DNA from 3 places in the Lonsdalea populi genome. Region 1 is predicted to be linked to each of the others. Evidence: predicted binding sites of a transcription regulator. Region 1 holds the regulator's gene; each other region holds the start of a gene.
The links. The regulator CRP, encoded in region 1, controls carbon source genes, mostly activating them, when cyclic AMP is high. The targets are predictions, from matches to a motif close to ATGTGANNNNNNTCACAT.
Positions count from the first base shown of each region.

Region 2: the regulator CRP is predicted to act here: its motif matches at 3,660-3,677, upstream of I6N93_RS11730 (PTS mannitol transporter subunit IICBA).
Region 3: the regulator CRP is predicted to act here: its motif matches at 3,234-3,251, upstream of pth (aminoacyl-tRNA hydrolase).

Region 1 covers NZ_CP065534.1:287,392-298,302, reverse strand. The annotation lists gene kefG (glutathione-regulated potassium-efflux system ancillary protein KefG) at 1-260, opposite strand, end outside; gene I6N93_RS01355 (ABC transporter ATP-binding protein) at 388-2,292, shown strand; gene I6N93_RS01350 (LysE family translocator) at 2,333-2,938, opposite strand; gene I6N93_RS01345 (hydrolase) at 3,048-4,013, shown strand; gene I6N93_RS01340 (YheU family protein) at 4,015-4,245, shown strand; gene I6N93_RS01335 (phosphoribulokinase) at 4,371-5,240, shown strand; gene I6N93_RS01330 (OsmC family protein) at 5,278-5,685, opposite strand; gene crp (cAMP-activated global transcriptional regulator CRP) at 6,009-6,641, shown strand; gene argD (bifunctional acetylornithine/succinyldiaminopimelate transaminase) at 6,702-7,925, opposite strand; gene I6N93_RS01315 (aminodeoxychorismate synthase component II) at 8,041-8,622, opposite strand; gene ppiA (peptidylprolyl isomerase A) at 8,785-9,354, opposite strand; gene trpS (tryptophan--tRNA ligase) at 9,597-10,601, opposite strand; gene I6N93_RS01300 (phosphoglycolate phosphatase) at 10,598-10,911, opposite strand, start outside.
Region 2 covers NZ_CP065534.1:2,671,854-2,682,764, reverse strand. The annotation lists gene I6N93_RS11750 (HlyD family secretion protein) at 1-7, opposite strand, end outside; gene I6N93_RS17270 (hypothetical protein) at 1,362-1,703, shown strand; gene I6N93_RS17265 (hypothetical protein) at 1,669-1,998, shown strand; gene I6N93_RS17260 (hypothetical protein) at 2,110-2,364, shown strand; partial or broken gene I6N93_RS17255 (DUF2931 family protein) at 2,380-2,811, shown strand; partial or broken gene I6N93_RS11735 (PAAR domain-containing protein) at 3,057-3,322, shown strand; gene I6N93_RS11730 (PTS mannitol transporter subunit IICBA) at 3,936-5,918, shown strand; gene I6N93_RS11725 (mannitol-1-phosphate 5-dehydrogenase) at 5,990-7,135, shown strand; gene I6N93_RS11720 (MltR family transcriptional regulator) at 7,254-7,784, shown strand; TPP riboswitch at 8,019-8,115, shown strand; gene thiM (hydroxyethylthiazole kinase) at 8,151-8,945, shown strand; gene thiD (bifunctional hydroxymethylpyrimidine kinase/phosphomethylpyrimidine kinase) at 8,942-9,745, shown strand; gene psiE (phosphate-starvation-inducible protein PsiE) at 9,928-10,335, shown strand; gene yegS (lipid kinase YegS) at 10,357-10,911, opposite strand, start outside.
Region 3 covers NZ_CP065534.1:1,818,414-1,829,324, reverse strand. The annotation lists gene I6N93_RS07950 (alpha/beta hydrolase) at 1-425, shown strand, start outside; gene I6N93_RS07945 (hypothetical protein) at 660-800, opposite strand; gene I6N93_RS17455 (MerR family DNA-binding transcriptional regulator) at 1,013-1,159, shown strand; gene ychF (redox-regulated ATPase YchF) at 1,250-2,341, opposite strand; gene pth (aminoacyl-tRNA hydrolase) at 2,463-3,050, opposite strand; gene ychH (stress-induced protein YchH) at 3,342-3,614, shown strand; gene prs (ribose-phosphate diphosphokinase) at 3,696-4,643, opposite strand; gene ispE (4-(cytidine 5'-diphospho)-2-C-methyl-D-erythritol kinase) at 4,755-5,627, opposite strand; gene lolB (lipoprotein insertase outer membrane protein LolB) at 5,631-6,251, opposite strand; gene hemA (glutamyl-tRNA reductase) at 6,461-7,717, shown strand; gene prfA (peptide chain release factor 1) at 7,764-8,846, shown strand; gene prmC (peptide chain release factor N(5)-glutamine methyltransferase) at 8,846-9,679, shown strand; gene sirB1 (invasion regulator SirB1) at 9,928-10,737, shown strand; gene kdsA (3-deoxy-8-phosphooctulonate synthase) at 10,780-10,911, shown strand, end outside.

The sequences.
Region 1 (10,911 bases):
AATACGCGGTCCAGCCACTCTTTCATCAATGCCGGGCAGCTATAGGTATAAAGGGGATGTTGAAGCACGATGATTTGATGCTCTCGCAGTAACTGTTGTTCATGATGGATATCAATAAAGAAATCAGGATAGTGCGCGTACAAATCATGTACCGTCACATGTTCCAGACCCCGAGCGGATTGCAATAACAGCTTATTCACAACCGAGTCCTGTAATTCCGGATGGGCAAAAAGCAGCAAAATCTTGGGTGGCTGCGACATCATTCCCCTCCAAAGCGTCGTCATCGTCGATATTTTCCGCTACCATGCAGCGCAGCGGGGATTGCCAGGACGCTGACGCCCTGAAACTTGATCCATAATTTAACATATTCTTATTACTTGGCGCTTTATGATTGTCTTCTCCTCTTTGCAAATTCGACGTGGTACGCGGGTACTGCTGGATAACGCCACGGCGGCCGTCAATCCGGGTCAGAAAGTGGGTCTGGTCGGTAAAAACGGCTGCGGAAAATCGACGCTGCTGTCCCTGCTGAAAGGAGAAATTGGCGCAGACGGCGGTAATGCCACTTTTCCTCAGCACTGGTCCCTTGCGTGGGTGAATCAGGAAACGCCAGCGTTGGAGCGTCCTGCCATAGAGTATGTGATAGACGGCGACCGCGAATTTCGCCAGTTGGAAAGCGAGCTGGCGAGTGCCAACGAACGCAACGACGGCAATGCTATCGCCCTCGTGCACAGCAAGCTGGATGCGGTCCTCGCCTGGTCGATCCAATCCCGCGCCGCCAGCCTGCTGAACGGGCTGGGATTCAGTCAGGAACAGCTGCAACAGCCCGTCAGCACTTTTTCCGGCGGCTGGCGTATGCGTCTTAACCTGGCGCAGGCCCTGCTTTGCCGTTCCGACCTTCTGCTGCTGGACGAACCGACCAACCATTTGGATCTCGATGCGGTCATCTGGCTGGAAAAATGGCTCAAAAACTATCCCGGCACACTGGTGCTGATTTCTCATGACCGGGATTTTCTTGATCCTATTATTAACAAGATTTTGCATATCGAGCAGGAGTCCCTGTTCGAATACACCGGCAACTACACCTCGTTCGAACAGCAGCGAGCAACGCGGCTTTCTCAGCAGCAGTCGCTGTATGAACATCAGCAGGAACGCGTCGCGCATTTGCAGCATTACATTGACCGTTTCCGCGCCAAGGCAACCAAAGCCAAGCAGGCGCAGAGCCGTATCAAAATGCTGGAAAAAATGGAGCTGATTGCGCCAGCGCATGTTGATAACCCGTTCCGCTTCAGTTTCCGCGCGCCGCAGGCGTTGCCCAATCCGTTATTGCGGATGGAGAAAGTGAGCGCAGGCTACGGCGACAAGCTGATTCTGGAATCCATCAAGCTCAATCTGGTGCCCGGCTCGCGCATCGGTCTGCTCGGCCACAACGGCGCCGGGAAGTCCACGCTGATTAAACTGCTGGCGGGAGAGCTACAGCCGCAAAGCGGCGAAGTCGGGCTGGCGAAAGGCGTCCGTTTGGGTTATTTCGCTCAACATCAGTTGGAGTACCTGCGTGCGGATGAATCGCCGTTACAACATCTGACCCGGTTGGCCGAACAGGAAACCGAACAACAGTTACGTGACTATCTGGGCGGCTTCGGGTTCGGCGCCGACAAGGTGGTAGAGCCGACCGAATGCTTCTCGGGCGGCGAGAAAGCGCGGTTGGTGTTGGCGCTAATCGTTTGGCAGCGCCCTAACCTGCTGCTGCTCGATGAACCGACTAACCACCTCGACCTGGATATGCGTCAGGCGCTGACCGAAGCCTTGATCGATTTCGAAGGCGCCCTGGTCGTCGTCTCGCACGATCGCCATCTGATTCGTTCCACGACGGACGATCTGTATCTGGTTCACGACCGCCGGGTTGAGTCGTTCGACGGCGATCTGGAGGATTATCAACAGTGGCTGCTGGATGCCCATAAACAGGACGCCAGCGACTCGACGCCGGCGAAAGATAGCGCCGGCAATAGCGCTCAGGCCAGAAAAGACCAGAAGCGGCGCGAGGCTGAACTGCGCACCCAAACCCAGCCGCTGCGTAAGCAGATCACCAAGCTGGAGCAGTACATGGAGAAGCTGAATACCCAACTGGCCGAGCTGGAAAACCGCCTGGCGGATACGGCGATTTACGAAGCCAGCCGCAAAGCGGAGCTGACGACCTGCCTGCAGGAGCAAATCGCGGTCAAAGGCGAACTGGAAGAGACCGAAATGAGTTGGCTGGACGCGCAGGAACAGCTTGAGCAGATGTTGCAGTCCTGACAACGCCGGGCGGGCGTCATCGCCAGCCCAGACGTTTTAGTCAATGCCAGATCATCAGCACGCAGGCGGCGGTCAGTAGCCCCATGAACAGGTTGAAGATCCGCCAGGCTCGTCGGCTGCGCAGCATTTTACCGATCATCGTGCCGAACCCCAGCCAGACAATCCCAGCGATCAAATTCACGCTGAACATGGCGATGCTGATGGCGATGACTGAACCCACGTATTCCCCGCGGGAGAGGCTAAAACCGGCTACGGCACCCAGCGCCATCAGCCAGGCTTTCGGGTTCAAAAATTGCAGCAGTGCGCCCTGATAAAGAGGCATCGGTCGCGGCGGCGCCGTTTGCGTGTCGAGCTTCTCATAGCGCGCGCTGGCGATTTTGAACGCCAGCCACAGCAGATAGGCGCTACCCAAAATTTTGAGCGCGAGATGAAGCGAAGGATAGAGTAGAATCAGGCTTCCCAATCCCAGCGCAGCCAGCAGCAGTACACTTTGCATCCCGATCATGATGCCGACCATCAGCGGCATGGAGCGGAGAAAACCAAAATTAGCAGCGGAAGCGGTGAGTAGCATATTATTGGGGCCTGGGGTAATCGCTGCAACCCACAGGAAGCCAAGCATGGAAAGGAATAGATTGAAGTGCGCCATGTAATTGAAAAGGCCTTCTAACAAACGAAATTTGCAGTTGTTCAACCTAGCAGCGTGATGTCGCCGGTACAAGCTTTTGACTATGAATATTCATCCCACGACTAGCCAGATGTTTCGTCCCCTGGCCAGTATGTACAACCCCCATTTGCAAACCTTGCTTCCCCGTCTGTTACGGCGACGCGCACTGCTCAAGCCACTCTGGCAGACGCTTGAACTGCCGGACGGCGATTTTCTCGATCTGGCCTGGAGCGAAGATCCCATGCTGGCCCGCGATAAACCGCGGGTGGTTTTGTTCCACGGACTGGAAGGCAGTTTCTACAGTCCCTATGCGCACGGTCTTGTGGCGGCCTGCCATCAACGGGGCTGGCTGGCCGTCGTCATGCATTTTCGCGGCTGCGGCGGCACGCCCAACCGCACGCCCCAGATGTACCACTCCGGAGAGACCGAGGATGCCCGCTATTTTTTGCGCTGGCTGAAGTCGACTTACGGCGATGCGCCTACCGCGGCCATCGGCGTCTCGCTGGGCGGCAACATGCTGGCCTGCCTGCTCGGTCAGCAGACGGAAGAGCCGTTGCTTGACGCAGCGGCCGTCGTGTCCGCGCCGCTGATGCTGGAGCCTTGCTGCCGCCATATCGAAAAAGGCTTCTCACGCTTTTATCAGCACTATCTATTGCGGCTGTTGAAACGTAATGCTATCCGCAAACTGGCGGCCTATCCGGATACGCTACCGGTTCACCTGCATCAACTGAGAAAAATTCGGGGACTGAGGGAGTTCGATAACATGATTACCGCTCGTATTCATGGTTTTACCGACGCCAATGACTATTATGCGCGCAGCAGCGCCCTGCCCCTGCTGCCGAACGTCCGCACGCCGCTGTTGATCGTCCACGCCAAGGACGATCCGTTCATGACGAAGGACGTCATCCCTGCGCTCACGTCGTTACCGCCTAATATTGAGTATCAGTTGACGAAACACGGCGGACATGTCGGTTTCGTGGGCGGCTCATTATTAAAACCGAAACTGTGGCTGGAGCAGCGCATTCCCGACTGGCTCACCCCACATCTGGAGCGATGAGGTGATTATTCCCTGGCAAGAACTCGCGGCGGATACGCTGGAGAATCTGATTGAGTCTTTCGTCCTGCGCGAAGGCACCGACTACGGCCAGCATGAGCGCACGCTGGAACAAAAGGTGGCGGACGTCCGCCGCCAGCTGGAAAGCGGCGAGGTGGTGCTAGTCTGGTCCGAACTGCATGAAACGGTTAACCTCATGCCGCGCACCCAGATCAAAACCGGGCACGATTTGTAACGGCATTGCCGCTGCCCGTTGATGCAAAAATGGCGTGGCGCATCGGCGCAAACAGGGTAACAATGAAGGTCGAATTCCCGGCGTTCCCCGCTGGGTTTTACCGTCTATTGTGGAGTGGCAGCACTATGTCGCATCAACACCCTATCATTGCCGTGACCGGATCAAGCGGCGCCGGCACGACCACTACCAGCCTGGCGTTCCGAAAAATTTTTCAGCAGCTGAAAATCCGCGCCGCAGAACTTGAAGGCGACAGCTTTCACCGCTACACCCGTCCGGAAATGGACATGGCCATCCGCAAAGCGCGAGATCTGGGCCGCCACATCAGTTATTTCGGCCCGGAGGCGAACGATTTCACCCTACTGGAACAGGCATTCGCCGACTATGGCAGCCAGGGGACCGGTCAGAACCGCAAATATCTGCATACCTACGACGAAGCCATTCCCTACAACCAGGTGCCCGGCACATTTACGCCCTGGGAAGCCATGCCTGATCCGACGGATGTGTTGTTCTATGAGGGCTTGCACGGCGGCGTCGTCACCGAGCAGCACAACGTAGCTCGCCATGTCGACCTGCTGGTCGGCGTCGTGCCTATCGTGAACCTCGAGTGGATCCAGAAGCTGTACCGCGACGTTAACGAACGCGGGCACTCGCGTGATGCGGTCATGGACTCCGTCGTCCGCTCGATGGAAGACTACATCACCTATATCACACCGCAGTTTTCCCGCACCCATATCAACTTCCAGCGGGTGCCGACCGTCGATACGTCCAACCCCTTCGCTGCGAAAGCGATCCCGTCGTTGGACGAAAGTTTGGTGGTCATTCATTTCCAGCGCCTGGAGAATATCGACTTTCCCTATCTGCTCACCATGCTGCAAGGGTCGTATATTTCTCATATCAATACGCTGGTGGTGCCCGGAGGCAAAATGGGACTGGCGATGGAATTGATCATGACGCCGCTGGTGCAGCGGCTTCTGGAAGGCAAGACGATAAAGTAAGAGCCTAAGGATCCGGCCTGGGCAGGCCGTATACGGCTCAGTCGAGGGTTATCACCTCGTGGCTATGAGTGATATTGACCGCCGCTCCCAGCATTAGCGCCACCGAGCAGTATTTGTCTGCCGACAGGGACACCGCACGCGATACGGCCTGTTCGGTCAACTCCTTACCGGTCACGATGAAATGCAGGTTGATGGCAGTGAACAGGCGGGGCGCTTCCTGTCTGCGCTCGGAGGTCAGGCGCACCTCGCAATCCGCCACATCGTGACGTCCTTTTTGCAGAATAGACACGACGTCGATAGCGCTGCATCCCCCCGCCGACATCAATACCACTTCCATCGGACTCGGCGCTTTGTCGCCCGCATTACCATCCATAATAATCTGGTGGCCGGAGGCGGATTCGCCGATAAACGTTAACCCCTCAACCCATTTTACCCGCGCTTGCATAGTCTTTCACTCCCACTCAACTTTTTTTGAAATTTTATCGCGCTTATGCAGAAAATGCCTGTGTATCAAGGCGTAATTATGCTGAAGCGAGACAACACAAGACAGTACTCCCAACCTGTGTTACAAACAGAGGCAGCATCCGGTGCGTTCTGCGCAATGCTGAAAACAGCAGTTTGCAGAGTCACCTGACAGAAAGGCTTCAGTCAATTTCCTGACATATTTCCGCCCAACGGAATTTGAATTATAACTAGAGTTATCATGCCTTACAGGGAACTCTGAGCCCTGTGATTTACGTAGTGAATTACAACAGAGGATAACAGCGAATGGTTCTTGGCAAACCGCAAACAGACCCGACTCTTGAATGGTTCCTTTCTCATTGTCATATCCACAAGTACCCCTCAAAGAGTACGCTGATTCACCAAGGTGAAAAAGCAGAAACGCTTTACTACATCGTAAAGGGTTCCGTTGCCGTATTGATAAAAGATGAAGAAGGAAAAGAGATGATCCTTTCCTATCTGAATCAAGGGGATTTCATTGGTGAGCTAGGCTTGTTCGAAGAGGATCAGGAACGCAGCGCATGGGTGCGAGCCAAGAGCGCCTGCGAAGTTGCCGAGATTTCCTATAAAAAATTCCGCCAGCTGATTCAGGTCAATCCCGATATTCTGATGCGTTTGTCATCCCAGATCGCTCGTCGCCTTCAGGTCACCTCACAGAAAGTGGGCAACCTGGCGTTTCTTGACGTTACCGGCCGCATTGCACAAACGCTGCTAAACCTCGCCAAACAGCCTGACGCCATGACGCACCCGGACGGGATGCAGATTAAAATCACCCGTCAGGAAATCGGTCAGATCGTGGGCTGCTCTCGCGAAACCGTGGGTCGAATTCTGAAGATGCTGGAAGATCAGGAGCTGATTTCAGCGCACGGTAAAACCATCGTGGTCTTCGGTACGCGTTAATCTCAACCACTCGACTCGTGAACAGCGCGCAACGCGCTGTTCACTCTTCGTCTAAAAATGCTATTGGCCGTTTACCACCTGTGCGACCGCTTTCGCAAACAGCGCCATCCCCTCATCAATATCGTCCAGTTCAATCACCAGCGACGGCACAAACCGAATGACGTCCGGTCCAGCAACCAGGATCATGACGCCTTGCTCGGCCGCGGCCGTCAGGAAATCACGCGCCCGTCCATGCCATTGGGGTTTCAGCTGAGCGCCTAATAAGAGGCCCATACCGCGAATGCCGTCAAAAATGTCAAACTGTTCATTAATGGCTTCAAGCGCGGAAATAAAGCGATCGTGCCTGGCGGAGACGCCTGACAGCACTGCGGGTGTATTGATCACATCCAGCGCCGCTTCCGCCACCGCACAGGCCAGAGGATTGCCGCCGTAAGTGGTGCCATGAGTACCGACCTTCATGACAGAAGCGACGTCTTCGGTGGTCAGCATCGCGCTGATGGGGAATCCGCCGCCCAGCGCTTTGGCGGTGGTCAGAATGTCAGGCGTCACGCCATAGTGCATATAGGTAAACAGTTCGCCGGTACGCCCCATGCCACACTGCACTTCATCAAACACCAGCAGCGCCTGATTGTGATCGCACAGCTCCCGCACGCCTCCGATAAACGCCTGCGTGGCTGGCAGCACGCCGCCTTCGCCCTGCACCGGCTCCAACACCACGGCGCAAGTGTGATCGTCGATCACCGCCTTCACCGCATCCAGATCGTTGAACGGCACATGAATGATATCGGCGGGCTTCGGCCCGAATCCATCGGCGTACTTCGGCTGACCGCCTACCGACACGGTAAACAATGTGCGGCCATGAAAGGCCTGATGGAAGGCGATAATCTTAGTTTTATAGGGGCTGAAGCGTTCGATGGCGTAATGACGCGCCAGTTTGAAGGCCGCTTCGTTGGCTTCCGCGCCAGAGTTGGCGAAAAACACGCGTTCGGCGAACGTTGCGGCAATCAGCTTGCTCGCCAGTCGCAACGCCGGCTCGTTGGTGAAAACGTTGCTGGTATGCCACAGCGTTTCGCCCTGCGTTTTAAGGGCATTCACCAGCGCAGGATGGCAATGACCCAACGCTGTAACGGCAATACCTCCGGAAAAATCGATATATTCCTTACCCTGCTGGTCCCATATCCGGCTACCTTTCCCCTTTACCGGTACAAACTGGGCCGGCGCATAAACAGGAAGGATTACCTTATCGTATGTATCGCGCGTCACCGCGGTTTTATCTGTTGCCATCTGCTGCCCCGCTTTTACGATTTCATGTCTCAGTGAGAATATAGTCATCAAATATGCATAAAAAATCAGATTCAGGCAATCAATAACCCATCTGGAAAGCAAATCAGCGGCGGACTCATTTTCTGTGCAGAAAATTGCGCAACAACTGGTGTCCCTGCTGGCTCAGAATACTTTCCGGATGGAACTGTACTCCCTCCAGCGGTAGGCTGCGATGGCGTATCCCCATGATTTCATCCATTTTACCTGCGCTATTTTCTGTCCAGGCGGTGATTTCAAAGCAGTCTGGTAAAGAAGCACTTTCAATAATTAAAGAGTGATAGCGCGTCACCGTCAGCGGCTGCGCCAACCCGGTGAAAACGCCGACGTCACGATGGCGGATAGGCGAGGTCTTCCCGTGCATGACTTCGCGCGCGCGCACAACCTGAGCGCCGAAGGCCTGCCCCAACGCCTGATGCCCCAGACAGACGCCCAGAATCGGCAACTGTCCGGCAAAATGACAAATGGCTTGCAGCGAGATGCCCGCCTCGTTCGGCGTACAAGGACCCGGCGATATCACCAGATGCTGCGGCGACAGGCGCTCAATCGCGTCGAGACTCAGCCCATCATTACGCTTGACCACCACCTCCTCGCCCAGCTCGCAAAAATACTGGTACAGGTTGTAGGTAAAGGAGTCGTAGTTATCTATGATCAGTAACATTCATCACTCTGAAACTGGCTGGCGATTACCGGGAGAATGCCCTGCTATCGCGCAGAAAGAGGCTTTGAGACGGGACAGGGCAGTCAGGCATTCTCCCGACGAGCTATGCCGGGAGCACGCTGTACACAGTCTCGACGAACAACGCCTGAACTGACTACCTAATTATTTGATAATCTTGGCGGACTGGATAACGATCGGCTGGATGGGCACGTTCTGGTAAGGCCCGACGTTCTCGGTCTGCACCTGAGAAATTTTATCCGCCACATCCATGCCCTTCACAACTTTCCCGAAAACGGCATAGCCGAAATCGCGCTGACCGTGATCCAAAAAGGCGTTATCCGCCACGTTGAGGAAGAACTGGCTGGTCGCACTGTCTTTCTCGCTGGTACGCGCCATCGATATGGTGCCGCGCAGATTACGCAATCCGTTGTCAGCTTCATTTTTGATCGGCGGGTTGGTCGCCTTCTGTTTAAGGTCGCTGGTGAATCCCCCCCCCTGAGCCATGAATCCAGGGATGACGCGGTGGAAAATAGTGCCGTTATAGAAACCGCTATCGACATAACTCACAAAATTTTTCACTGACTCTGGCGCTTTTTGATCGTCCAGCGCCAATTCGATATTGCCGGCCGACGTGGTAAGCAACACATGCGTTGACGCGGTTGCAGCAAATGCTGGCGAGAGCGCAGACAAGGTAAATACGGTCGCTATCGTTGCCAATATACGTTTTGACATGAAGAATTCCTTTTAGGGGCCAACTACAGAAATCGTATCGATTGTAAATAGCCGTCTGCCTGCGCGCTACCGATTTACCTTTTTTTACGCAGGATTGAAAAAACGCGCCGACCGCTGTACGGCGGCTGATAAAACGCTGTTTACGGCGGCAACATGAGAATCGCTGACCTGAAACAAAAAAGACGAGCCGTCGGGCTCGTCTTCGAATCTCGTGGATATCGGCCTAGCGGGCGTTCTACGGCTTATGGACGAGCGACGAACCCAATGGCGTCATAAACTTTATTCAACGTCTCGCTGGCGCGAGCGCGGGCCTTCTCGGCACCGTCGCGCATCATCTGTTGCAAATAAGCTTCATCATGCCGGAAGCGATGATAGCGCTCCTGCAATTCGCCCAGCATGCCGGACACCGCTTCCGCCACGGCGCCTTTCAGGTGACCATACATTTGGCCTTCAAACTCCTGCTCCAACTGCGGGATAGATTTCCCGGTAACGCCAGAGAGGATATCGAGCAGATTCGACACGCCCGGTTTGTTGGCGATGTCATAGCGCACCATAGGCGGCTCATCCGAGTCGGTCACCGCGCGTTTGATTTTTTTGATCACGGCTTTCGGATCTTCCAGCAAACCGATCACGTTGTTGCGATTATCGTCCGACTTGGACATTTTTTTGGTCGGCTCCAGCAGAGACATCACGCGAGCGCCGGACTTGGGAATAAACGGTTCCGGCACCTTGAAGGTGTCGCCGTACAACGAGTTAAAGCGCTGCGCGATATCGCGGCTCAGCTCCAGATGCTGTTTCTGGTCTTCCCCTACCGGCACCTGATTCGTCTGATACAGCAGGATATCCGCCGCCATCAGCACCGGATAACCGAACAGACCGGCATTGATGTTCTCCGCGTAGCGGGCGGATTTGTCTTTGAACTGGGTCATACGGCTCAGTTCACCGAAATAGGTGTAGCAGTTCAACGCCCAGGCCAGCTGCGTATGCTCCGGAACGTGTGACTGGACGAAGATGGTGCTTTTCTGCGGGTCGATGCCGCAGGCCAGGTAGAGTGCCAGCGTATCCAGCGTCGCTTTTCTCAGCTGTTTCGCATCCTGACGAACCGTAATGGCATGCAGATCCACGATGCAATAGATGCAGTCGTAATCATCTTGCATATGAACCCACTGACGTAATGCACCCATGTAGTTGCCAATGGTCAACTCGCCAGACGGCTGCGCGCCGCTAAATACAATGGGCTTACTCATGCTAATGCTTCCTGATTATCTGAAATGGACGGTCCGACAAGGGACAAGAGATCCGCAAAACGATCCAACACCACACTCGGGTGGCTCAGGGCTATCGCTTCACCATAGTTGTAGCCGTAGGTCATGCCGACGCTTGGGCACCCGGCAGCCTGCGCGGCTTGTATATCATTGCGCGAATCGCCGACGAACAGCAACTCGTTTGCACGCAGGCCCAGCTTTCCCAATACCAGATAGAGCGGCGCGGGATGGGGCTTTTTGCACGGGACATCATCTCCGCCCAGGACTAACGTAAAGTGGGAATCAATCCCGA
Region 2 (10,911 bases), 1.5 Mb from region 1:
TAGCCATAGTTCTCATCGATAAACGACGGACTCATACCAAGTCCGCGAAATGAATACTGCCATTATGAGACGGACGTTAAATCCGGCGCTTCCAAAGTGAGTCAAACACGGATGGGGGGACGTAACTCGCACTGCGATATCCCTTATCCTCCGCGCTATTTTTTCGACCTTATGACTAACGCGTCGCTCAATCAAGTTGGGGGGGCGAAATTTTCGCCAAATAAATACAAGGATGAAACGCAATAAACGAGCCTGTGATGGCGTCTTTGCGCAGGCATATTCGGGCGTGGCGAAAGGGTGTCCGATGGCAAAAAAGGCGGTTTTACTTCTAATCAGTCGCAATATCGGTACTTTTCATCGTTAACTCAACGTCTCAGCCGCTTCATGTAGCCGGAAGCAAAAGGGCTTTTGCTCCAGGCGATAAGACGACGACCAGGGTGAATCAGCGACATGATTTGTAACGATATTTTAGTGCCGGGGTTTTGTCGCTCGCTAAGTGATTGAACGCTTATATTTTCGCTGGCGACGGGCATAACGCTGTCTGGACTGTCTGCGTGACGACAACCGAGTGTTGAGCTTTTCCCCCAGCGTTCATGACTATGCATAGGCACAGGAACGTGCTGAGCAGGGCGTAGAACAATGACCCAATCCGCGTGATTTCTTGCTTGCGCGGTGATGGGCGTTGGCCTATCTGAACGGCGGTAGTCAGGCTCTCGAAGCGCAAAAAGGATGTGCATGACGGCGGCAACAAGTCTGATGAGGCTCATCGCGACGTTGGTGACGACGGTTTGGCGGATGTTGCCGCGCTGTAGGACGGCGGATGGCGGGTATTCTGTTGTTGTTCCGGCTGGGGTGGGCTTTCCTGATACAGGAGAGATATGGCGGGGCGACAATCGTATTATCCGGAATATCGGGCCGGAGCATAGAGTATTTCCGTCATTTTGTTATCGATGAAAATGAGATCATTTCAATACCGATGAACAGTTAGTCGCTGTTTTTAGTGCGCTATTTGTACAATTAAATAAGGCTCTGTTTGTTATTATTTCGCGGTCTTTTTATTCACAAGATTCGTGTCAAGGACATCACAGGGAACGTTTCATTTATTCAACCTATTACCTCAATCCCACTGTCCGTTTTCACTCTGCAGAACGAATTCGCCCCTGCCGATGCGTCATCCTTGTCGAATATAGGATTATGAGTTTACCCGGCGTTGCGTTTTAACCGAGACATTGTCAAGAGCGCGGACTCAGCTCCTCGTTCAGGTCTTCATGTTAATCAGGATAGCGACGAGCCGTTTTCAGGAGTCAGCCAGGGCGTGCGATAGCCATGGTCACAACACAAGAATAATAAGGAGAGAGCGGGTGGCAAACAGTACGGGATTGCAGTTTACCGTAACCATAGGCGCACTGCCGGAGAGCACCTTCTCGGTGGTGGATTTTCAGCTCGACGAGGGGCTGAATCAGCCCTTCGCGCTGGGGTTGTCGCTGGCGAGCGCGCTGCCGGGGGCGCACTCGGATATCGGCGGCGGATATTACAGCCGCTGGAGCCTGTCTGACCCGAACAGCGACCCGGCGCTGACCGAGTGCATCGAACTGGAGCGCTTTATGAGTGAGGAAGACGCTTTGGTGCCAGATACAGGCAGCCACGCCCCCGCTAGGGGCGATCGGTTTGGTCCCCTATTCGTTTATCCGACGCCGTGGTAAAGATGATGCCTGGCCCAAAAAAGCCGTCTACGTGGAGGTGGTGATGCGCCGGGTCGTAGAGGGCGAATACTCCCGCATTCCGTTGCATATGATGGTGGAGGCCGGACGTGCTGCTGGGGTGCCGTTTAAAGAGTGGCGATCGAAAGACAAAGCGCTCCAGCTTGAGTCGCTTTCGGCTAAACCGCCATCGGTAAATCTGAGCAGGCTGGACCAATACTGGGCGCTGGCGGCAATCGAGCAAGGTATTGTTAGGGACCTGAGCAAGCAATTGCCTTTATCGGTTACTGCGTCGTGACTATCTTCACCATAGCGCCAATAACCAAAGTATCGCCAACCCCGCCAGCACCAGTAAAAATGAGCCTACCGTTAGCAAGGAGCGGCGGCGTTTGATAGGGAATCAGGAAGCATGATGTCGAGACCTCTTTTTATTTTATTTGGCTTCTGCATGTCTTTGATGGCGTGCTCAACGGACAAGGCGGAGACGCGAGTCGATTGGAGCTATGGTTCAGGCAGCAATATCGATAGTTTTTGCACGACCAAGGCGACTTTTTATCTCGGTGGAAAAACGGTTTTCAGTTATCCCGGAGGGGGATGCAACGCGGGCGCACCGTATAAAGACATTATTGAAAAAAATTATTATTGGCCAGGGGGCGGAGGATGACCAACCGATGGCGTCCCTGTGCCTGACAAAGCTGAGATAGAGATGGTGTCGTTCCATGACCGTAAACGGTACCGCATCGGGGTCGATTTACCGGCGGATTTAGCGCAGCGGATGCGGCAGCGCTATCAGGTTAACGGACGAGTCGATCAACGTAATTGGCTCTATTTTGGTCTCGCACCTGGGGGCTATTATGAGGTGTTGTTAAAAGGCGATAAGTTGCGAGTTAAACCGGACCTATTGATTGCCCGCGGCATCGCTGAAGAAGTGAATGATAACTGGTACGACAAAAAAGTATCTGTGGCAGAACAATATGGCATCGACGATTTTGACAAAGAATACAGCGCGCTCTTTAAGCAACACCCCATCCCCCTCGGTATGGAATGGGCGCCGATCATGAATGCTTACCGCGCCAAGCAGCCGAAAACCGATCAGGAGCCGGTTGAATAAGTAAAGCGGATCACAACGCAGCGGCTTGACCGATAAGCTGCTGCGTTATCCGCCTGCGGTAGTCGAGTCTTCGCCAACCCAGGCACTTTCCGCCAGCAGGAGCCCAGCGTCAGCAAAGTGCGGCGGGTGCCCATGGGTGCGATATTCAGAGATTTTATCGGGCATAGATTTATCCTCATAACGAGACAACCGAGGGCTTTTCAATCCCGTCGTGTCAGCGGACTAATGAAGGAGAGACGAACATAATGGGAAACGCAGTTAAACTGGGCGATAAAGACACGGGACACGGCAGTCATCCGCCGACGGCGGTAATTGCAGCTCCTCGACGGTCAAGGTGGATGGTCTTTCGTTGGCCCGGCAAGGCGATCCGTTAGCCTCTCATGGTCATACGCGAAACATCAGCGGTGGTTCGTCGACGGTGATAGCTGACGGTAAGCCGGTCGCGCGTAACGGGGATACCGTTGACTGCGGCGGCGTACTAATCGGCGGGGGCACGGTAATCATCGGATAGTTCAGGCGATTTTAGATACAAAAACGCTTGTTTGAGCTAACGGTTCGGCTCACCGATATCTTCGCTGGCCCAGGGCTAACGTATCGGTGAGCGGCATTGCGCTTTTCACTCCTCGTCCGCCGCTCCCACCACGATATCACCCCCGCTTTTTCGCCATCGATTTTCTCTTTACTCCTGACGCTGCCGAAGTTTCCCAAACCTGTAATTAAATGACATTTCCCAGGGCTCTCTTCAATAAAAGAGGACGAGCAAAGCCGTCAGGCCGGGTTCAGGTCTCCGGATGGCGAAATGTCGTGTGACATTCATCACAATGTTAAAACAAAGTTGCGCGCTCGCTACGTGATGTGAGTCACAAAAACAAGGCGATGGCGCGTCATTTGTTAACAATGTGGCTGACTTTCAGCTCCGATTTGTGATGGCGATCTCGCTAAAGCCGGGTTGGAAGGGGGGAGGTGGGTGATCTCAGTCACAAATTCCCCTCGGGGTACTAGGGGTGAAAACGGCGTGATAGAGTCGATTTGTCTACAGAACGACCGATGGTTTTTGGCGAAACCATCTCACTATTACGACGCGCACCATCCCTTAGCGCGTACCACCGAGGGGAGTGAGTTTTATGCTATCACCAACTGTTAAGGTCAAGATACAGAATTTTGGCCGCTTCCTCAGCAACATGGTGATGCCCAATATCGGCGCATTCATCGCCTGGGGCCTGATCACCGCGCTGTTTATTCCAACCGGCTGGCTGCCAAATGAGACTTTGGCCAAACTGGTCGAACCCATGATCACCTACCTGTTGCCGCTGCTGATTGGTTATACCGGCGGCCGGCTGGTAGGCGGCGAACGCGGGGGGGTCGTGGGGGCTATCACCACGATGGGTGTCATCGTCGGCGCAGACATGCCGATGTTCATGGGGGCGATGATGGCCGGACCGCTGGGCGGCTGGGCGATCAAACGCTTCGACCGCTGGGTTGACGGCAAAATCAAAAGCGGCTTCGAAATGCTGGTCAACAACTTCTCGGCTGGGATCCTCGGCATGCTGCTGGCGGGACTGGCTTTTCTGGCCATCGGACCGCTGGTCTCATCGCTGTCCAAGGTGCTGGCGACCGGCGTGAACCTGCTGGTGCAGGGCAACCTGCTGCCGTTGACCTCGATCTTCGTGGAGCCGGCGAAAGTCCTGTTCCTCAACAACGCCATCAACCACGGGATTTTCTCGCCGCTGGGGATCCAGCAGGCGACGGAAACCGGCAAGTCGGTGGTCTTCCTGATCGAAGCCAACCCCGGTCCGGGACTGGGCCTGCTGCTGGCCTACATGTTCTTCGGAAAGGGCAGCGCGAAACAATCAGCCCCAGGCGCCGCCATCATTCACTTCTTCGGCGGTATCCATGAAATCTATTTCCCGTATGTCCTGATGAATCCGCGCCTGATGCTGGCGGTGATCCTCGGCGGCATGACCGGTGTCTTCACGCTGACCCTGTTCAACGCGGGGCTGGTCTCTCCGGCGTCGCCCGGCTCGATCTTCGCCGTTCTGCTGATGACGCCCAAGTCGTCGCTGATCGGCGTGGTGCTCTCCATTATGCTGTCCGGGCTGGTGTCTTTCATGGTCTCTGCGGTCATGCTGAAACGCGTGCCGGTGGGAGATGAAGAAGATAACGGTCTGGCGGACGCAACCCGTCGTATGCAGAGCATGAAGCAGAAGTCGAAAGGCGGCAAAGCGCCGGGCGTAGCCCGGCCACAGCCCGCTATGCGCGCGACGCTGGATGCCTCACAGGATCTGAGTTTGGTGCGAAGGGTCATCGTGGCCTGCGATGCCGGAATGGGGTCGAGCGCGATGGGTGCGGGCGTGCTGCGCAAGAAGATAAAGGATGCTGGACTGACGCATATTTCGGTCACGAATATGGCGATCAACAGCCTGCCGGAAGAGGTCGATCTGGTCATAACCCACCAGGATCTTACCGAACGAGCGTTGCAGCACGCGCCGCACGCGATTCATCTTTCCCTCAGTAACTTCCTCGACAGCAGCCTGTACAACGAGCTGACGACCCGGCTGCTGGCGGCGCACCATCCCGTTGCGGCGAACGATAACCGGCTGATTAATCAAACGATTGTCGCTGCCAATGATAACTGGTTCGACCCGGCTGAGTATGAATCCAACCTGTTCGAGCTGGGCGAAAGCAACATTTTCCTCAATCTCCAGGCCGACGACAAAGAGCAGGCCATTCGCTTTGCGGGCGAACAGCTGGTAGCGGGGGGATACGTGGAGCCAGCCTACGTCGAGGCGATGCTGGAGCGCGAGGCCATGACCTCAACCTATCTGGGCGAGTCCATCGCCGTACCGCACGGTACCGTTGAAGCCAAAGACCGCGTCCTGCGCACCGGCGTCGTGATTTGCCAATATCCGCAAGGGGTGCGGTTCGGCTCCGAGCCGGACGACGTCGCGCGGTTGGTGATTGGGATTGCGGCCCGCAATAACGAACATGTTCAGGTGATTGCGCATCTGACCAACGCCCTGAATGACGACGGCATTATCGAGCGGCTGACGGAAACCCGCAGCGTGCAAGAGATGCTGGAGCTGCTCTCCGGCGAACGCGTGGCGTAAGGTCACTGGACCGGCGTTCGACCGGTCCGTGCGTTCTGCTTAACGGTTTTGACAAGATATCGAGGTCTATAATGAAAGCGATTCATTTTGGTGCAGGCAATATCGGTCGTGGTTTCATCGGCAAACTCCTGGCGGACGCCAAGTCCGAGCTCATTTTCGCCGACGTCAATCAGCCGCTGGTGGATCAACTGGCCCATCAGCAGCAGTACGAAGTACATGTCGTCGGAGAGGCGTCGCGCGTTGAACGGGTAAACCGCGTCAGCGCGGTGCACAGCGGCAGCCCCGACGCCATTAACGAAATCGCCCGAGCGGACATCATCACCACCGCCGTCGGGCCGCAGGTGCTGAGTAAGATTGCGGGCACGTTGGCACAGGGGCTGATTGCACGGCATGAGCGCGGCAATCAGCAGCCCCTGAATATCATCGCCTGCGAAAACATGGTGCGCGGCACCAGCCAGCTCCGTCAGCATGTCATGGCGGTGTTGCCCGAAGCGTTGCACGCGTGGGTCGACGAGCATGTGGGCTTTGTGGATTCGGCCGTGGACCGCATCGTGCCGCCCAGCGCCGCGGCGAACGACGATTCGCTGGAGGTGACGGTCGAAACGTTCAGCGAATGGATTGTCGACAGCACGCAGTTCAAGGGCGATCTGCCGGTTATCGCCGGGATGGAGCCTACCGCCAACCTGATGGCTTATGTCGAGCGCAAGTTGTTTACGCTCAATACCGGCCACGCAATTACCGCGTATCTTGGGTGTCTGGCGGGTTACCGGACGATCCGCGAAGCGATACTCGACGACGCGGTGCGCGCGGTGGTGAAAGGTGCGATGCAGGAAAGCGGCGCGGTGCTGATCAAACGCTACGGTTTCGATCCGGCGCAGCATGCAGCGTATATCGACAAGATCCTCAGCCGTTTCGAGAATCCGTATCTGCATGACGACGTAGAACGCGTGGGCCGCCAGCCGCTGCGTAAACTGGGTGAAGGCGATCGGTTAATCCGGCCGCTGCGCGGTACGCTGGAATACGGGCTGCCGCATCGTAACCTGCTGATCGGCATCGCCGCGGCGCTGAAATACCGTAGCGTTGAGGATGTGCAGGCGCGTGAAATGACGGCGCTGATAGATGCGAACGGCGTTGAAAAGGCGCTGGTTCAGATCGCCGGACTGGAAGATCGCCCCGAGGTTGTCACGCAGGTGGCAGCGTTGTATCACTCTCTGTAACGCAAGGTGAAAAACGATACTGATGCCAGAACAGCGTTATTTTCCCGAAGGTAAACGTCGGGTAGAGACTACCGAGCCGCACTCGGCGCAGAAAAAGGTGCCGCAACCCCAGACGGGGATGGAAGACGCGCAGGCGTTCGAAAGTCACATTCTTGAACGCCTGAATGCCAGACCGACCGTGCCGGGGTTTATCCAGGCGGCGGTCGAACTTCTGGCCGAGGCGATTGACCATCTGGTCCTGCAAGCGTTCCGTAAGGATGATTATGCCGTTAAATATGCCGTGGAACCGCTGTTGGAAGGCAGCGGCCCGCTGTCAGCGCTGCCGGTTCGCCTCAAGCTGATCTACGCACTGGGCGTTATCAGCCGAGACGAGTATGAAGACGTTGAACTGTTGTTGGCGTTAAACAATGAGCTGGAGCATAACGGGCAAAGCTACCGTTTCACCGATGATGAAATTCTGGGGCCGGTCAGCATGCTGCATGGTATTACGCCGCTGCCGCCTCAGTTCAACTCGCATTTACCGGAAGATGGGGTGGACACCTCGCTGCTGGAGATGCAAAAACAGCGCTATCAGCAGCGCATCCGGTCCTCGCTGGTGTTGTGCATTACGGATCTGGTCTCGCGCCTGTACCACAAGACGGCTTTCTGACCGGCGTCATGCCGGGAGAGCCGTTCTCGCTGAGGATGAAATACCGACGCCGTGAAATCCGTGCGGCGTCGGTCCTCTTTTTGAATCTTACCGGTTATGCCGGTAGTCCTTTCTTCCCGCTTCATCCCTCCTTTTCTTGCTTCCGATCTTCGCGCTACACCGTTTTGACTCTTGCCGACGCGCCGTGATGGCAGACCGTCGTTGACCTTTGCGCCGCCAGGCCGAATAATCATGAACGTTGACTCGGGGTGCCCTTCCATATGAAGGCTGAGAAAGACCCGTACCACCTGATCTGGATAATGCCAGCGTAGGGAAGTCATGGAGTCTCACCGGCTCCCGCCTTCTTGATCGCCGGTTGGGAGACTTATGAATACTCGACCTGTGCCGTTCCCGTCCGCGCTTGCGGCGGATTCTCTGAAACACTTTCACCGCCGTTCCCCTCTGATTCACTGTCTGACCAATGATGTCGTGCAAAGCCTTACCGCCAATGTGCTGCTGGCGCTGGGCGCGTCGCCCGCGATGGTGGTGGAGCGCAGCGAAGCCGCGCAGTTCAGCACGTGGGCGGATGCGTTGCTGATCAATGTCGGCACGCTGGAACCGGTCCGGGCAGACGCCATGCGGTTTGCCGTGGCGAGCGCCAATCGGGCTAATCGCCCCTGGGTGCTGGACCCGGTCGCCGTCGGGGCGCTGACTTTTCGCAGCGACTTCGCCCGTGAACTTCTTGCGCTGCGGCCTGCTGCCTTACGCGGTAACGCTTCAGAAATTCTGGCGCTGTCCGGCGCCGCCTCGCAGGGGCGCGGGGTAGATAGCGGCAACACCTCGCTGGCCGCTCTGCCAGCGGCGCGGGAGCTTGCCCGCCGCTGGTCCGTTTGCGTGGCGGTGACCGGCGAGGTGGATTACGTCACCGACGGCGAGCGTGACTGGGCGGTGGCGGGCGGGGATTGGCTGATGACCCGCGTCGTCGGGACCGGCTGCGCGTTGTCGGCGGTGGTGGCGGGATTTTGTGCGCTGCCGGGCGATCGCCTGCAGCATATCGCCGCCGCCTGTGCGGTAATGTCCGAATGCGGGCAGCGTGCCGCCGAAGGCGCGACCGGTCCCGGCAGTTTTGTGCCGCGGTTTCTCGACCAGCTGTTTACGGCGGCGGAGGCGGCCGCAAAATGAAACGCATTAACGCATTGACGATTGCCGGCACCGATCCCAGCGGCGGCGCGGGTATTCAGGCCGACCTGAAAACGTTCTCCGCGCTCGAAGCTTATGGTGCCAGCGTGGTGACGGCGCTGGTGGCTCAAAACACGCGCGGCGTGCAGTCGGTCTGTCGCATCGAACCCGCCTTTGTCGGCGCTCAACTCGACTCGGTGCTCAGCGATGTGCGGATAGACAGCGTCAAAATCGGCATGCTGGCCGAGGCGGATATTGTGGAGGTCGTCGCCGAACGGCTGATCCGCTATCCGGTGCCGTTCGTGGTGCTGGATACGGTGATGTTGGCGAAAAGCGGCGATCCGCTGCTGCAACCGCAGGCGATCAAATCGCTGCGTCAACGGCTGCTGCCGCAGGTTTCGATCATTACGCCGAATTTGCCGGAAGCGGCGGCGTTGCTGGCGCGTCCGGTCGCTGAGAATGAAAACGAGATGCGGGAGCAGGGCGAAGCGCTGCTCGCGTTGGGCTGTCAGGCTGTGTTGATGAAGGGTGGCCATCTTGCCGGCAGCGAAAGTCCGGATTGGTTGTTCGCCACCGGGGAGCCGCCGCAGCGTTTCTCGGCGCAGAGAGTCAATACCCGCCATACTCATGGTACGGGCTGCACGCTATCGGCGGCGTTGGCGGCATTGCGTCCCCGTTGTAACGACTGGTCGGCCTGCGTGACCGCCGCCAAAGCCTATCTGCAAGGGGCCTTACAACAGGCGGATACGCTGGAAGTCGGTCAAGGAATCGGGCCGGTGCATCATTTTTACCGCTGGTGGTGATGCCTATCTCTGCGGAAGATGAAATTTACATGGACAGTCTCAGGGGCTACCGGTAATTTTGTGACCGGCGTCAGGTTTTTCCGGCCGATTCACGACGTCCGCGGGGGAAGCCGCACACAGCAATAGCAGTCTGCCGCCGGCGTAGATGCAGAAAAAATGAAGGATGGTTAGGAGTCATGTACATGGCAGGTTCAACGCGTTCGATCATGATCGCCAAAGGGTTACAAACGATACTCAATATAGGTTTACTGGCTCTCGCTATTATTCTGGTGGTGTTTTTGGGTAAAGAGACGCTGCATCTGGCGAAGGCATTGATGGTCAGCAGTGAAAGGGATTCCACTTACCTGTTGATTGAAAGTCTGGTGGTGTATTTTCTGTATTTCGAATTTATTGCGTTGATCGTGAAGTATTTTGAGTCGGGATACCATTTCCCGCTGCGCTATTTTGTCTATATCGGGATCACCGCCATCGTGCGGCTGATTATCGTCGACCACAAAAATCCCACCTATACCCTGATCTACGCAGGCGCGATTTTGATCCTGGTAGTGACCTTGTATCTGGCGAACAGTCAGCGCCTTCGACGCGAATAGCGGTATCTCGGCCCCGGTCGACTACTCGCGCAGCAGCGGGCAAGGGCTGGGGAAACGGCAGCGCAGCGCTGCCGGCACCACCTCGATACGAAAGTGTTTATCGGTCAGCGGCTCGCCATCCAGGTTAAACGTCATCTCATTCGGCGCGGTGACTTCCAGCCACGGCAGGGCGGTCGTGATCATGTTGGGATTCTCGCCGCCCGACATCAGGGCCTGCATCATATTCGGCAACAGCTCCTTCGCCGACAACACGCGCAGTTGCAGCAGTCCGTCATTCAATACCGCCTCCGGACACAGTTGCTGTCCGCCTCCGGCCTGACGACCATTGCCGATGGCGATGACCAGCATATCGCCCTCCCAGTCAAAATCCGGACCTTTGACCTGACAGCGTTCGGCCTTCAGCATGTCGATGCGCAGCAGCGCGTTTAGTACATAGGCCGCGCCGCCCAGGGCAGATTTCATGGCGGCGGGGGTTTCGGTGGTGATGCGGGTAGCGAAGCCGCCGGTCGCCACATTGATAAAGTAGTGGCGGTCGTTGACCTGAGCCAGATCGATAGCGGTGGCGCGGCCCAGTAT
Region 3 (10,911 bases), 1.5 Mb from region 1:
GCGAGGGAGTCAACGAGGAGTTCCTCGCACGCTACGCACAGTTGTCGATGGAAGGCGATGCGACCACCAACACACGCAAACCGCCCAGCTTCCGATTCCCGTCAGGTCCTACATCGGATACGCTAAAACTGGTGAACGGACACCAATTATTTGACGCGTCATTCATTCGTTCCCATGTACTAATACTGCGTTCGGAACGTGACTTCTGGTCGCGTCCGACTGATGTAACGACACTGAAATCACACCTGACAGAGGCTGAATCAATAACCACAGTCCAGATAGCAGGTGCCTCTCATTACGTTCACCTGCAACCCACGGCAGATCGTCAGAAATTCCTGGATGCCATATTGGCTTTTACAGAACCGCTTGCGAAACGAGCGCAGGGTGGTTCTACCGTTTCGTCCGACCCGCATTTCATTAATTGAGGATGCAGTTATGATGCCCCAGACTCGTCTTTGCCGAATTTTAGATCCTCCCAAATAGTTAGCCCAATTCTGTAGCAAAGATCTTCTCTGTACCAGCAACAGTGCCTTGTTGTAGATTGCTCGCATCTTGTTGCTCTGCACATGAGCCAGTTGCCGCTCAATCGCATCAGGCCTGAATCCGTACTACGGCAATGGCCTGCGTCGACAGCGTGCTGACATGATCACGCTAGGCCTTCATCTTTTCCAGGGTCGACGCCACAACGCATCACCAAGATAGAACTCGTCCCACTCGGCATCCGCCGCCTCCCCAGGGCGGAAGGCGGTCAGCGCGATCAGGAGCAGCGCAGTTTCCGGATACCCTCTGTCGTCACGCAAGGCGTGATAGAACCTCTGGATCTGCCACTGCCTTGCTTTCGCTGGCTGGCACACGCGACAGACCGCGAAGACTGGGAATCGGGTTCGAAAAGGAGGTGAGTCATAGCTTGACGCTAGACGCTTCAAGCCAATGCAAACAGGTATCTGTAGGTGAGTGTTCAGCGAGCGATCTTGCGCAGGTTTTTATCAGGTATAAAAGTGCTTGATTTAGAGTGCGCTCTATCTTCCAGGATCATCACATAGAATTTCATCTGACCATTAATGAAGTCGCCAAATGTACGGGCCTGACAGCCTACACCCTGCGTGACTACGAGCGTATCGGCTTAATCCCGAATTTTCTGGACTTTGATGAACAATAGGAACGCTCAGCAGAGCGTATTGTTTAGCGACCCATTGATTTCAAAAGGCCTGCCCAATCCACCGAGCGCTCCTGAGTTCCGAAAAATTCGTCAGACGTTAAACAAGAAGTTCATGATGTCGCCGTCTTTCACTATGTACTCTTTACCTTCTGAACGCATTTTGCCGGCTTCTTTAGCGCCTTGCTCACCTTTGTAAGCGATGAAGTCTTCATAGGAGATGGTCTGGGCGCGGATGAAGCCTTTTTCGAAGTCGGTGTGGATCTTACCGGCGGCCTGAGGAGCCGTGGCGCCGACAGGGATAGTCCACGCACGTACTTCTTTTACCCCAGCGGTGAAGTAAGTCTGCAGGTTGAGCAGCTCGTAGCCTGCGCGGATCACGCGGTTCAGTCCCGGTTCTTCCAGTCCCAGCTCAGCCATAAATTCATCGCGTTCTTCGTCATCCAGCTCGGCGATATCCGCTTCAACGGCGGCACAAACGGCAACCACGACGGAACCTTCTTTCGCTGCGATTTCACGCACCTGATCCAGGTACGGGTTATTTTCGAAGCCATCTTCGTTGACATTGGCGATGTACATCGTCGGTTTCAGCGTCAAGAAGCTCAAATAGCGGATAGCGGCTTTTTCTTCGTCGCTCAGGTCAATAGCGCGCAGCATACCGGCGTTTTCCAACTGTGGCAGGCATTTTTCCAAAGCTGACAGCTCAGCTTTAGCGTCTTTATCGCCGCCTTTGGCTTTTTTCTGGATGCGGTGGATAGCGCGTTCGCAGGTATCCAGGTCGGACAACGCCAGTTCGGTGTTAATGACGTCGATATCATCAGCCGGATCGACTTTGTTGTTAACATGGATGATGTTGTCGTTTTCGAAACAACGAACGACATGGCCGATCGCTTCAGTTTCACGAATGTTGGTCAGGAACTGGTTGCCCAGACCTTCGCCCTTAGAGGCGCCTTTAACCAGACCGGCGATATCCACGAACTCCATCGTGGTGGGCAGGGTGCGCTGCGGTTTGACGATTTCGGCCAGTTTGTCCAGACGCGGATCCGGCATCGGTACAACGCCGGTGTTCGGTTCGATGGTACAAAACGGGAAGTTGGCCGCATCAATACCTGCTTTAGTCAACGCGTTGAAGAGGGTGGATTTACCCACGTTAGGCAGCCCAACAATACCGCATTTGAATCCCATGTTTACATCACCTTAAATAACTTGTTAATCAGACTGTTAATGCAACAGCCCGTCTGAATACGAAAATTACGCCCAATTATACACAAATGCAGGGGCGTTATGCGACTGACCCCATCAAACCTTAAGATGCCTTGAAGGCATGCAGCCGATTCATCGCTTTGACCATGCCTTCGCGCAGCATGATTTCGCTACAGCTTAAGGCTTCATCAATGGACTGATCGATCAAAGTCTGCTCGCTGACGGGCGGTTTGCCCAGAACGAAACCAACGACTTTATTTTTGTCACCCGGATGGCCGATGCCGATACGCAGTCGGTGAAAATTCGGGTTATTCCCGAGTTTGCTGATGATATCTTTCAGCCCATTGTGACCACCGTGGCCGCCACCCAGCTTAAGTTTGGCGACACCGGGCAACAGGTCCAGCTCGTCGTGTGCGACCAGAATTTCATCAGGCTGGATGCGGTAAAACGTCGCCATCGCCGCCACGGCCTTGCCGCTAAGATTCATAAATGTGGTCGGCACCAATAAACGAACGTCATGTCCCGCTAACGCCAGGCGCGACGTGTAGCCGAAAAATTTGCTTTCTTCTTTGAGCGGCTGGCGGTGGGATTCGGCCAAACGGTCGATATACCAGGCGCCCGCGTTATGGCGGGTAGCCGCATATTCAGCACCCGGATTCGCCAGCCCCACAATCAGTTTGATACTGCTCACGATACTTTTCCAGATAGGGCGTTACGCCAGTAACGCTGAAGTCAGAGACAAATAACAGGCCCGCTAGTTTACACTCAGGGGGAGGGGATCACCAATATCACACCCGCCCCAGGGTATAAAGCCGCTATTTGTCCGCAGACTGACAATAAATTGTAGGTAAGATGACTGTTTTTTATTCATTTTATGTGATCGTCTCCGCAACAGCGACTGGCACAGCGCCTATAATTTTGACTAATAAGAGGGATTGCTAGGATATCCCCGTTATCAGTCAAACCCTTTCAGGAGGTGGATATGAGACGCAAACATGCTGTTATGACAGGAAATCTGCTGATGAGTATCGGCCTCGTGCTGATGGTGGCCAGTGTCGCTTATGCCATCATCAGCCAATTGCCGGATTGGCACCTGCCGGGATCGGGGCGCTATCTGGATTTGATGGGAATATTTTCCGGGGCGATCGTCTGGCTCATCGGCGCACGCATTGGCGGTAGGGATTCGGTGTCGGACCGCTATTGGTGGGTTAAACATTTCGATAAACGTTGTCGCCGTACAGAGCGTCTTCCCTAACGGTTCGTCAACGTAGGGCTGCACCAACAAAAATGCCACCGGAAAATCGATGGCATTTTCTTACATCACTGACGTGAACGATTAGTGTTCGAACATGGCAGAGATTGATTCTTCGTTACTGATGCGGCGAATGGCTTCAGCCAGCATGCCTGATAACGTCAGCGACCGCACATTCGGCAGCGCTCTGATGTTATCAGCCAGAGGGATGGTGTCGCAGACAATCACTTCATCAATCTGAGAATTTTTGATGTTGTCGTGGGCATTGCCGGAGAAAATTGGATGAGTGGCGTAGGCAAACACACGTTTCGCACCGCGCTCCTTCAACGCTTCTGCAGCTTTGCACAGCGTACCGCCGGTATCAATCATGTCATCCACCAGGATGCAGTCACGACCCGCGACGTCACCGATAATATGCATCACCTGAGAAACGTTGGCGCGAGGACGACGTTTATCAATGATGGCCATATCCGTATCGTTAAGCAGTTTCGCAATGGCGCGAGCGCGAACGACACCGCCAATATCCGGAGAGACAACGATCGGGTTATCCAGATCTTGCTGCAGCATGTCTTCCAGCAGGATTGGGCTACCAAATACGTTGTCTACCGGCACATCAAAGAACCCCTGGATCTGCTCAGCATGCAGGTCAACCGTAAGAACGCGGTCAACACCTACGCTGGAAAGGAAGTCAGCGACAACTTTTGCCGTAATCGGCACACGAGCGGAGCGGACGCGACGGTCCTGGCGAGCATAGCCGAAATAGGGGATTACCGCGGTAATTCGTCCAGCAGAAGCACGGCGCAGAGCATCAACCATGACAACCAGCTCCATCAGGTTGTCGTTGGTCGGTGCGCAGGTGGACTGGATAATGAAAATATCACCACCACGGACATTTTCGTTGATTTGCACGCTGACTTCACCATCGCTAAAGCGACCGACGGCGGCGTCACCAAGGCTGGTGTACAAACGGTTAGCAATACGTTGCGCTAGTTCCGGGATGGCGTTACCAGCAAAAAGCTTCATATCAGGCACGAGAAGAACCTCAAGCTTGCGTCCAGAGAAATACTCGACCCACTGGGTAGGAAGAATATGCATACGGGTATGGGTAAAGAGCGTTAAAACACCACTGATGCCGGTGGTTTTTTAGCGACCCTCGGGTAGTCCGGAAAGCGTTTGTTGCAAGGGAGATACATTAGCACCGCGAGCAATAAAACCGTTTAAATTTTCCGGGGCTTGGTCGAGCACATGACGAGCAGCAGACTCGGTGTCGAACTCTGCAAACACACAAGCGCCTGTGCCGGTCAAGCGCGCCGGGGCGTATTCTAACAGCCATGAAAGTAGCTGTTCAACCTCACGAAAACGTTTTCTCGCTACAGGTTCACAATCATTGGCGAAGGGATAAGCCAATAACGCCTGCAATGTACGCACCGGTGAATCCCGCTTGAGATCGGGAGCGTTGAATATCTCCGGCGTCGAGATGCTGATGCCAGGGTGGGCGACCAGATACCATTTTTCTTCCGGCTCGACGAACGTCAGCGCTTCGCCGATGCCTTCCGCGAAGGCGGCGTGACCACGAATAAACACCGGTACATCTGCTCCCAGTTGTAAACCCAGCTCTGCCAGCGTTTCGGGTGGCAAGCCGCATTTCCACAAATAATTTAGCGCAACCAGCACGGTGGCGGCATTCGACGAACCGCCGCCCAGTCCGCCGCCCATCGGTAACCGTTTAGCGATGGCGATGTCAGCGCCGGAGAATGGTCGGTTTTGCTGACGGCAATACGCCTGCAGCAATGTGGCCGCTCGAACGATGAGATTTTGCTCAGCGGGAACGCCGTTCATGTCGGTCAACAGCGAAATCGTTTCGCCCGCCTGAGGGATGATGGTTAACGTGTCACCGTAATCCAAAAACTGAAACAGCGTCTGCAGATCGTGATAACCGTTAGCCCGACGCCCGGTGATATAGAGAAACAAATTCAGTTTGGCCGGAGACGGCCAGGTTATTTTATTCGTCGACATGGCTTACTGAACCATCCAGTTGTCCATTCGCAGCTTGATGCGCCGTTCGCCCTGACTTAATTCGAGGCTCTTCGGCATTGGCATAATGCTATCGGTGTACTGCTGATAATTGACGTTCCAGCTCTGTCCGCCTTGTTGATAGGTTACTGTGTGCAGCAGATAGTGTTGGTCGAGCGTAAACTGCTGGGCGTCGCCGGGCAGGCCTACAATCCATTGGCGCAGGTTATTTATCGGGATATCCATACCGGTCAACTGGCGCACCATGTCTTCGGCATCTTTTCCCACGTAACGTTTTCCCTGGCCATCGGTAATCTGGACGCTATTCGGCTGTGCTTTCAACTCCAACTCGGTGCTGCCGAGAGGGTTGGTCAGGAGCAGACGATAGTTTTGCGCAGAAGTTTGTTGCCAGAAGAAGCGGGCATAAAGTTTTTGCCTATCTGAAATATAGGCAAAGGATCCGCGGGTCTCATACTGGCTCAAATGTTGTACTTTTTGTTCATGCTGCCGCCACTGTGGGGAAGTCGGACTTTGCCCGGGTAATTCTGGCTGTCGCGTACTACAGGCCGTTAGCAAAATACTCGCGAGAGGCAGTAATTGCAGGCAACGGACACATTTTTTTGACATGGATATGGGGTCCTCTGGAACAGGAAAAATGCGGGATAAGGTGTCACGCTAGCGGGCTTCATGTTTATCGTCAATGATTGTTATCGCCGCCGAAAATTATTTAAGTGCCGTCAATGGGGCCTATCCCTTCACTTTTCTTAAAAGGAGGGTTCAAGTAGAATGCCCCCACGGATGAAGTCCATACTAATATCGGTATTACTCAAAGACTCATGACCCTGCTTGCGCTTGGCATTAATCATAGAACGGCTCCGGTTTCTTTGCGGGAACGCATTGTGTTCTCGCAGGATAAACTTGGGGCAGCGCTGCACAGCCTGTTACAGCAACCGCTGATACAGGGTGGGGTACTGCTATCCACCTGTAATCGCACTGAACTCTATCTGAGCGTGGAAGCCGAAGAGAATCGGCGTGAACAGCTCATTCACTGGCTGTGCGAGTTTCATCACCTTAGCGCGGACGACGTGCGTAAAAGCCTGTATTGGCATGAGGGCAATGCGGCTGTTAGCCACCTGATGCGTGTCGCCAGCGGTCTGGATTCCTTAATCCTTGGCGAACCTCAGATTCTTGGCCAGGTCAAAAAAGCGTTTGCGGAATCTCAGCGTGAACGTTCTCTGTCAGGCGACTTGGAACGTCTGTTCCAGAAATCCTTTACGGTCGCGAAACGCGTCCGTACCGAAACAGATATCGGCGCCAGTGCTGTCTCCGTCGCCTTTGCCGCCTGCACGCTGGCACGTCAGATTTTCGAATCGCTGGCGGAGGTCAATGTCCTGCTGATCGGCGCCGGTGAAACGATCGAGCTGGTGGCGCGTCATTTGCGCGAACATCAGGTCAAGCGTATGTGGATTGCCAACCGGACGCGTGAACGCGCACAGGTCTTGGCCGACAAGGTGGGGGCAGAAGTCATTACGCTGAGCGAGCTGGACGGCCAACTGGCGCAGGCGGATATCGTCATCAGTTCCACGGCCAGCACGTTGCCTATTGTTGGGAAAGGGATGATGGAGCGCATGCTTAAAGTGAGGCGTAACCGCCCTATGCTGATGGTGGATATTGCGATACCGCGCGATATTGAGCCGGAAGTCGGCAAGCTGCCCAACGTCTACCTATACAGCGTGGACGATCTTCATGCAATCGTGCAGCAGAATCTGGCGCAACGCAAAGCCGCTGCCGTGCAGGCCGAAACGATCGTTCAGCAGGAAAGCTTGGAATTTATGGGCTGGATGCGTGCGCAGACGGCGGTAGAAACCATTCGTGACTACCGCTCTCAGGCGGATATGTTGCGTGAGGAAATGACGTCCAAGGCGCTGGAGTCGATCCAGCAGGGCGGGGACGTGGAAGCTATCGTGCAAGAGCTGACGCATCGCCTGACTAACCGTTTAATTCATGCACCAACCATCTCTCTTCAGCAGGCTGCCCGCGACGGCGATCAGGACCGTTTGCAAATTTTGCGTGACAGCCTCGGCTTGAACTAGCATCCTTCTCACCCTTTTCGATTAACGACAGGATATAACACCACGCATGAAGCCTTCTATTGTTGCCAAACTGGAAACACTGCAAGAGCGCCATGAAGAGGTCCAGGCGCTGTTGGGCGATCCCGGCGCGATCGCCGATATTGACCGTTTTCGCGCGTTGTCCCGGGAATATGCTCAGTTGACCGACATTACCCGTTGTTTCCAGTGCTGGCAGCAAACGCAGGAAGATATTGCCACGGCGGAAGCGATGATGGACGATGCTGAAATGCGAGAAATGGCGCAGGAAGAGCTAAGCGAAGCAAAATCCGCAAGTGAGGAGTTGGAACAGCAACTGCAGGTGCTGCTGTTGCCGAAAGATCCTGATGACGATCGCAACTGCTATCTGGAAATTCGTGCCGGCACCGGCGGCGATGAAGCCGCGATTTTCGCCGGCGATCTCTTCCGTATGTATAGCCGCTATGCAGAATCACGCCGCTGGAAGGTGGAAATGGTCAGCGCCAGCGATGGCGAGCATGGAGGTTACAAAGAGGTGATCGCTAAAGTGATCGGTGATGGTGCATACGGACAGTTGAAGTTTGAGTCCGGCGGCCATCGCGTACAGCGTGTCCCGGCGACGGAATCTCAGGGGCGCATCCATACCTCCGCCTGTACGGTGGCCGTGATGCCGGAAGTGCCGGAAGCTGAACTGCCGGAGATCAATCCGTCAGATTTGCGCATCGATACCTTCCGCTCATCCGGCGCGGGCGGCCAGCACGTCAACACCACCGATTCCGCTATCCGCATCACGCATATTCCTACCGGCATCGTCGTTGAATGTCAGGATGAGCGTTCGCAGCATAAAAACAAAGCCAAAGCGCTTTCCGTGCTGGGTGCGCGCATCCGTGCCGCAGAAGTGCAAAAGCGTCAGTTGGAAGAGGCTTCAACGCGCCGAAACCTGCTAGGCAGCGGCGAACGTTCCGACCGTAACCGTACCTACAACTTCCCGCAGGGACGCGTGACGGACCACCGCATCAACCTGACCTTATACCGTCTGGATGAAGCGATGGAAGGCAAACTGGATATGCTGATCCAGCCGATTGTGCAGGAATACCAGGCCGACCAGCTGGCCGCACTGTCCGAGCAAGAGTAATGGATTATCAACGCTGGCTGCAGCAGGCCATTGCACGGTTGCAGGACAGTGATAGTCCCCGGCGCGATGCGGAAATCCTGCTCGGTTTCGCGACGGGGAAAGCACGTACTTTTATCATGGCGTTTGGCGAAACCATGTTGTCTGAGGCAGAACAGAGGCAACTGTCGCAATTGCTGGAAAGGCGTGTTGCCGGTGAGCCGGTCGCCTATCTTACTGGCCAAAAAGAGTTCTGGTCGCTGCAGCTGACCGTTTCTCCCGCCACGCTCATACCGCGGCCGGATACCGAGTGTCTGGTCGAACACGCTCTGAGTTATCTTCCGGCGGAGCCTGCTGACATACTGGATTTAGGCACCGGCACGGGCGCTATCGCATTAGCTATCGCCAGCGAGCGTCCGGATTGCCGCGTACAGGGCGTCGATATTCAGCTCGAGGCGGTCACGTTAGCAAAGGAAAACGCGCAGCGCCTCGGCATCAGCAACGCCTATTTTACTCAAGGAAGCTGGTTTTCTAGGGTTGAAGGACAACGCTTCATCCTTATCGTGAGTAATCCGCCCTATATCGACGCCGAAGATATCCATTTGTCCCAGGGCGACGTGCGCTTTGAACCGAGCGGCGCCTTGATCTCAGGTGAAGAGGGACTAGCGGATCTGCGCGTGATTATTACGGAATCTCCCCAGTATCTTCTGCCCGGAGGCGGGCTGCTGTTGGAGCATGGTTGGCAGCAGGGGGCTGCAGTACGCTCCATGCTGGAACAGCGAGGTTTCATTCGGGTAAAAACGCATAAAGACTACGGCAGCAACGAGCGTGTTTCGCTGGGTTTTTGGCCGGAATGACGATCCTTTCTCCCCTAACTCCGGCAAAATGATACACATCGCTCATTTTGCCTACCCTTCATCGTGGAATGCTGGCTGCGAGAGAGCCCGTTTGGCATAATTACTTACATTCTGTCTTGCGTTCGGGGTTGTAGCCCCTGCGACGACGACAGAAAATTAGCAGGATAGCGTTAATGTTTTGCCTTGGTGGGCCTGCTATCTATTAAACGCTGGATTTTCACCAAGTTACCTATGCTGATGGAATACCTATGAGTGCTATTGCCGATTTCGAATTTAACCGCTCACCGTTGAGTGAAGGGGTAATCTTAGTTTCCCAGGAAATACGCTGTGACTTCTCTGCAACGGAAGTGCGACGAAATCTGCAACACCTTGTCGATGAGGCCCGGACGGCTATCCCGACTTATCTTGCCCCGGAACAAAAACTTGAAAAGCTGATTGGGCTGTTTTTCGGCTCATGGGGATTTGGTGGTGCCAGCGGCGTATATCGGCTGTCAGACGTATTATGGCTGGATAAGGTTCTATCCACTCGTCAGGGGATGCCGGTTTCGCTGGGCATTATTTTCATGCATATCGCTCAGCAGATTGATTTGCCGTTGATGCCGGTTATTTTCCCCACCCAGTTTATTATTCGTGTCGACTGGCTGGATGACGAAATGTGGCTCATCAATCCGCTTAACGGCGACACGCTGAGCGAACATGTGCTGGATGTCTGGCTGAAAGGAAACATTGGTCCTTCAACTCGGCTGTTGGATGAGGATCTGGACGAAGCGGAAAACGTCATGATTGTCCGCAAATTGCTGGATACGCTGAAAATTGCGCTGATGGAAGAAAAGCAAATGGAGCTGGCTCTGCGCACCTGCGAGGCCGTGCTTCAATTCGACCCGGAAGACCCTTATGAGATACGCGACCGGGGATTGATCTACGCTCAGCTTGATTGCGACCATATTGCGCTCTCTGACCTGAGCTACTTTGTAGAACAATGTCCCGAGGACCCTGTCAGTGAGATGATCAAAGTACAGATACACTCGATCGAACAGAAAGACATTGTGTTGCATTAACTGCGAGTTTGATTTTGATTTATCCGACATTAAGGTAACTGTATGAATAACAAAGTGGTTAACGTCGGGAATATCCCGGTTGCCAACAATCTTCCTTTTGTACTATTTGGCGGCATGAACGTACTTGAATCACGCGATCTGGCGATGCGGATTTGCGAGCATTACGTCACCGTC